2 regions of the Peptostreptococcus equinus genome follow, and region 2 is predicted to be linked to the other one. Evidence: a T-box and tRNA genes for the amino acid it is inferred to sense, from the RefSeq annotation. Region 2 holds a T-box; the other holds one or more tRNA genes.
What was found. A T-box is a leader RNA that pairs with one kind of tRNA and senses whether it is charged. The one in region 2 lies ahead of serS (serine--tRNA ligase), so its partner is inferred to be a tRNA-Ser.

Region 1 (3,271 bases), 220 kb from region 2:
CTGGTGTTCCTCCCAATATCTACGCATTTCACCGCTACACTGGGAATTCCACTTTCCTCTCCTGCACTCAAGTCTTCCAGTTTCAGAGGCTGACTACGGTTGAGCCGTAGGCTTTAACCACTGACTTGAAAGACCACCTACGCACCCTTTACGCCCAGTAAATCCGGATAACGCTAGCCCCCTACGTATTACCGCGGCTGCTGGCACGTAGTTAGCCGGGGCTTCCTCACAGGGTACCGTCATTATCTTCCCCTGCAACAGAACTTTACGATCCGAAGACCTTCATCGTTCACGCGGCGTTGCTGCATCAGGCTTTCGCCCATTGTGCAATATTCCCCACTGCTGCCTCCCGTAGGAGTTTGGACCGTGTCTCAGTTCCAATGTGGCCGATCACCCTCTCAGGTCGGCTACTGATCGTTGCCTTGGTGGGCTGTTATCTCACCAACTAGCTAATCAGACGCGGGTCCATCCTATACCGCTAACACTTTGATACATCTACGATGCCATAAATGTACATTATCATGTATTAGTAAACTTTTCAGTATGTTATCCATGTGTATAGGGCAGGTTACCCACGCGTTACTCACCCGTCCGCCGCTCAACTTAAAGATGCAAGCATCAATAAGTCGCGCTCGACTTGCATGTGTTAGGCACGCCGCCAGCGTTCATCCTGAGCCAGGATCAAACTCTCATAAAAAATTTGTTCTGCGCTCAGACTATTGTTATCTCTAAAATATCTGGCTTGGTTTGTTTGTGGTTTAAATCTTGAAAAACTATTGTCTTATCAAGTTTAAACGATTAATCAATTTGCTATTTAAAGCTTATTGAATTAACCTGCTGTTCAATTTTCAAAGTTCATTCCATTTATTAAAAGTTCAAATGGTGGACCATCAGGGACTCGAACCCCAGACCTACCGGTTATGAGCCGGGCGCTCTAACCAACTGAGCTAATGGTCCTCGTTAGGCAAAAAAATGGTCGAGGTGAAGGGACTCGAACCCCCGGCCCCATGGTCCCAAACCACGTGCGCTACCAAACTGCGCTACACCTCGTCCTAATGGCGGAGAAGGAGGGATTCGAACCCTCGCACCGGTTTAATCCAGCCTAATCCCTTAGCAGGGGATCCTCTTGAGCCTCTTGAGTACTTCTCCAAAATTAAAAATGGCGGAGAGGGTGGGATTCGAACCCACGGTGCCTTACGACATCACTGGTTTTCAAGACCAGCTCCTTAAACCACTCGGACACCTCTCCGTAGAAATGATCTATCCGCGATTCGAACGCGGGACACCTTGATTAAAAGTCAAGTGCTCTACCGACTGAGCTAATAGACCATGATAAAAATATTCTTTTAGTGGAGCTGGTGATAGGAATCGAACCTACAACCTGCTGATTACAAGTCAGCTGCTCTACCGTTGAGCCACACCAGCTTAATATGGTGGGAGTAACAGGGCTCGAACCTGTGACCCCCTGCTTGTAAGGCAGATACTCTCCCAGCTGAGCTATACTCCCATATGACTCCTAGGGGAATCGAACCCCTGTTACCGCCGTGAAAGGGCGGTGTCTTAACCGCTTGACCAAGGAGCCAAGTGTGAAAGCTCCAAGGGTGGGGCTCGAACCCACAGCCTACCGGTTAACAGCCGGTTGCTCCACCATTGAGCTACCTTGGAATAACGTGGCTACGTCCTATTCTCCCAGGCAGCTTCCCACCAAGTACCTTCAGCGCTAAAGAGCTTAACTTCTGTGTTCGGTATGGGAACAGGTGTATCCTCTTTGCTATAATAACCACATTTTCTTTCATTTTTCCGTCCCTCACAAGGACAAGTATTATATTATCATAATCATATATAGCCGTCAACACTTTTTGAAAAGTTTTTTTATTTTTTTTTCATTATTTTTCCAACTTCACTTGTATATATTGAAATTTAAGGTTTTTTTATTTTAACCTTATTGAAAAAAAATACAAAAAAATGGGTCAAGTTTATAATTAATAATAAATGACCCATAATTTTTTATAAAATATTTTTTATTTTTCTCTAATCATTATTACACTATTTATAAAAATAACGTAATAATTTAATATATTTTTTGTTATTTGTAAAATAATAGTAATTACTTTAATAAAGCCTTAGCTTTGTTAACTACGTTCTCTACTGTAAATCCAAAGTGCTTAAATAGTTCTTCAGCAGGTGCTGATGCTCCAAATGTAGTCATTCCTACTACATCGCCTTCGAATCCAACATACTTATACCAAGGCATTGGTTCCCCAGCTTCAACTGCCAGTCTAGTTCTCACACTTGATGGTAATATTTCTTCTTTGTATGCACAATCCTGATCTTCAAATAAATCTATACAAGGAACTGATACTACTCTTACTGATTTACCGGCTTTTTCTAGTTCTTCCTTTGCACCTACAGCAAGTTCAACTTCTGATCCAGAAGCCATTATTATTAAATCAATATTTTCTTTATTAGAAGCTTCTTCTAGTATGTACGCTCCCTTAAAGGCATCTTGAGAAGATCCCTTTAACTGTGGTAAATTTTGTCTAGTAAGTACTAATGCTGTTGGTCTATCCTTTGACTGCATAGCAGTAGCCCAAGCTACAGCAGTTTCTGTATAATCTGCTGGCCTAAATACATTTATATTAGGTATTGATCTTAACATAGCTAATTGTTCTACTGGTTCATGAGTTGGCCCGTCTTCGCCTACACCTATACTGTCATGAGTTAATACATATGTCACTGGTAATCCCATTAATGCAGCTAATCTTATCATCGGTTTCATAAAATCACTGAATACAAAGAATGTAGCACAGAATGGCTTTAATCCACCATGTAGATATATACCACTTGTTATTGCTGTCATACCCATTTCTCTTACTCCGAAGTGTATGTTTCTTCCTCCTCTATTCTGTGGAGAGAAGAATCCTGCATCTTTCATTTCTGATTTATTTGAAGGTGCAAGGTCTGCAGATCCTCCCACTAAGTTTGGATACAAATCTTTTAATTTATTTATAATCGTTCCTGATGTCGCTCTTGTAGCCATAGACTTATTTTCAAATTCCCAATATTCTTTAGAATCCATTATTTTAGACATATCTACATCAGCAAAATATTCATCCCATAATTTTTTCATTTCAGGATATTCTTTTGTATATGCTGCAAACATTTCATTCCACTCATTTTCTTTTTGAATGCCATTTTCAGCCAATTCACTATAGTGATTATATATATCATCAGAAATTTCAAATTCATTTTGACTTTCCCATCCTAAGCA
Region 2 (3,271 bases):
TCAAAGATTTATTTAAAATTTTTGCAGATGATAAATCTAATAAAGAGTTAAGATCAGTTCTGATAGAAAAACACTTATATTTAGCAAAGATTTTATCTAGAAAGTATATAAATAAGGGAGTGGATTACGAAGATATATTTCAAGTTGCTTCACTTGCACTTATATATGCTATAGACAGATATGATATTTCAAAGGGATTCGAATTTTCAAGTTTCGCAACACCAACAATTGTAGGTGAAATTAAAAAATATTTTAGAGATAAGGTATGGACTCTAAGAGTACCAAGAAGAATTCAGGAATTGAATAAGAAGATAAGTAATGCAAAAATTTATTTGGAACAGGAGTTAAAAAGATCTCCTAGACCCTATGAAATAGCTGATTATCTAGATGTTTCTGAAGAAGATGTATTGGAGGCTATGGAAGCTTCATATGGCTATCAACCTATATCTCTTGATACACCTAGCAATGATGATTCTGAAGATAAAGATATGACTTTAGCTGACAGAGTTGGAGTTGAAGAAAAGAACTTTTCAAATGTTGAACAAAGAGACTTTATGGAAAAGTTTATGAAAAATCTAAATGAATTAGAAATTGAAATAATAAAAGGTAGATTTTTTGAAAATAAAACACAGTCTAATATAGCTAAAGAAATAGGTATATCACAAATGACTGTTTCAAGACTAGAAAAAAAGATTATAGAGAAATTAAAGAAGGAATATAGTAAGGCTGTATAGATATGAATGAAAATGCTGTGGGACAGACAATAGAGAAACAAACAGACTTAGTAGGTAGATATTTTGATATAATAAACAAGATGTTGCCATCAATTATGGTGGCAATAATTGTTCTTATAGTTGGAATAATCATATCAAAAGTTGTAAAAAAAGTAATGAGTAGAATACTTGATAAATATAAGTCAAGTATTGGTATAGTCAATTTCTTGATTAATTTTGTTCAAGTAATAATAATACTGATGGTATTAATGCAAGTAATGAGTATACTGGGTGTCAATACTTCATCATTTGTGGCTATTATAGGTGCTGCTGGTTTCAGTATAGGTTTGGCCTTTAAAGAAATTTTATCAAATTTTGGTTCATGCATGATAATATTGTTTTTTAAGCCTTTTCAGATAGGTGATTACATTGTATGTAGTGATATAGAGGGTACAGTATCTGATATACATATGTTCTGTACAACACTGAAAACAGTAGATAATAAAGTTATTAGTTTGCCGAATTTTCAAATTACTAATAATCCTGTAATAAATTATACTGCTCAAGATAAAAGAAGAATAGATTTTATTTTTAATGTTGAATATGATACAGATGTAAAAAAGTTATATGAAATAGCTAATAGAATATTTAATTCTGATACTAGAATCCTTATTTCTCCTAAACCTCTAATAGGTATTGATTCAATGAATAATAATATTATAAGATTTATTGCCAAACCATGGGTAAAAACTGGAGATTATTATAATGTTTATTATGAAACAATGGAAAAATTTAAAGAAGAATTTGATAAAAATGAGATAAAATTCTCGAGAATAAATATTCTGAATAATATAAAATAATAAAAAATATTATATTTATGCTTGAAATATATATTTTCTTATTATATAATGTATTCATAATTAAAGAAATGCAATGAAAGAACCTAGTAAGTTTATCTTTATCTACAGAGAGTGGATGTGTGCTGAAAATCCATGGTAAAATATGCTGAATCTATTCTGGAGCATCTAGTTTGAAATAGTACTAGACGTATAACCTGCGATAAGGGGTTGAGGTGGATTATTGATATAATCAACTAGGGTGGTAACGCGGAATATGACTTTCGTCCCTTTTGGGATGAGAGTCTTTTTTTATACTAAAATTGCAGAAAAAGAATAAAAATAATATTAAGAGAGGTATTTAACTATGTTAGACGTAAAGAGAATAAGAGAGAATTTAGAGGAAATCAAAGTACTAATGGGTAGAAGAGGTGAAGGTGAGTTCGATCCAAAGGATTTAGATGAAGTAATTGAACTTGATGATAAGAGAAAAGAAATACTTAAAGAAGTTGAAGTATTAAAGAATCAATCAAACGTTGACTCTAAAAAAATACCTGTAATGATGAAGAATGGTGAAGATACTACTGCAATAAAAGCAGAATTAAAGGAATTATCAGATAAAATAAAGGAATTTGATAATGAATTAAGAGAAGTAGAAGCAAAGTTAGAATACAGACTTCTTAGAATACCAAATGTACCTCATCCAGATGTACCACAGGGTGAAACAGATGAAGATAATGTAGAAATTAGAAAATGGGGAGAGCCTACTAAATTTGAATTTGAAGAAAAAGCTCATTGGGATATAGGAACAGCTTTAGATATATTAGATTTTGAAAGAGCTGGAAAAATAACTGGGTCAAGATTTACTCTATTAAAAGGCAAAGGATCAAGATTAGAAAGATCTTTAATATCATTTTTTATGGATTATCACACAGAAAATCATGGCTATATTGAATTAATACCACCTTTTATGGCTAATAGAACAAGTTTTATAGGTACTGGACAGCTTCCAAAATTTGAAGAAGATATGTTTAAGCTTGAAGGATTAGAATACTTCCTAGTTCCAACTGCAGAAGTTCCTGTAACAAATGTGTATGCAAATGAAATAGTAGATTTCGATCAGCTACCAATTAAACATTGTGCTTACACTCCATGCTTTAGATCTGAAGCAGGATCAGCTGGCAGAGATACCAGAGGTCTAGTAAGACAGCACCAGTTCAACAAAGTTGAATTAGTTAAGTTTGCAAAGCCAGAAAATTCTTATGAAGAATTAGAAACTTTAACAAATGATGCAGAAAAAATGCTTCAATTACTAGGATTACCATACAGAGTAGTTAAGATTTGTACAGGTGACCTTGGATTTACAGCAGCAAAGAAATATGATTTAGAAGTTTGGATGCCAAGTTATAATAGATATGTTGAAATTTCTTCTTGTTCAAACTTTGAAGATTTCCAAGCAAGAAGAGCTAACATTAAATTTAAGAGAGATAGAAATTCTAAGGCAGAATTTGTACACACTTTGAATGGTTCAGGTCTAGCAGTTGGTAGAACAGTTGCAGCTATATTAGAAAACTATCAGCAGGCTGATGGTTCAGTAGTTGTTCCAGAAATATTAAGACCATACATGGGATGCGATGTAATAAAATAATAAAGTTAAAATAATATAAATTATACGGCAGAATTTTTATGAGAAATTATATAAATATCTGCCGTTTTGTTTTA

Region 1: it has a tRNA-Ser gene. The T-box ahead of serS (serine--tRNA ligase) is inferred to sense a tRNA for this amino acid. The anticodon was not compared.

What each region holds. Positions count from the first base shown of each region.
Region 1 is NZ_CP114052.1:1,781,921-1,785,191, forward strand. It holds rRNA gene O0R46_RS08885 (16S ribosomal RNA) at 1-697, opposite strand, end outside; tRNA gene O0R46_RS08890 (tRNA-Ile) at 881-957, opposite strand; tRNA gene O0R46_RS08895 (tRNA-Pro) at 974-1,050, opposite strand; tRNA gene O0R46_RS08900 (tRNA-Ser) at 1,057-1,149, opposite strand; tRNA gene O0R46_RS08905 (tRNA-Ser) at 1,161-1,249, opposite strand; tRNA gene O0R46_RS08910 (tRNA-Lys) at 1,257-1,329, opposite strand; tRNA gene O0R46_RS08915 (tRNA-Thr) at 1,351-1,425, opposite strand; tRNA gene O0R46_RS08920 (tRNA-Val) at 1,432-1,507, opposite strand; tRNA gene O0R46_RS08925 (tRNA-Glu) at 1,511-1,582, opposite strand; tRNA gene O0R46_RS08930 (tRNA-Asn) at 1,594-1,665, opposite strand; rRNA gene rrf (5S ribosomal RNA) at 1,669-1,785, opposite strand; gene tkt (transketolase) at 2,108-3,271, opposite strand, start outside.
Region 2 is NZ_CP114052.1:9,890-13,160, forward strand. It holds gene O0R46_RS00050 (SigB/SigF/SigG family RNA polymerase sigma factor) at 1-734, shown strand, start outside; gene O0R46_RS00055 (mechanosensitive ion channel family protein) at 737-1,573, shown strand; T-box leader at 1,638-1,844, shown strand; gene serS (serine--tRNA ligase) at 1,917-3,197, shown strand.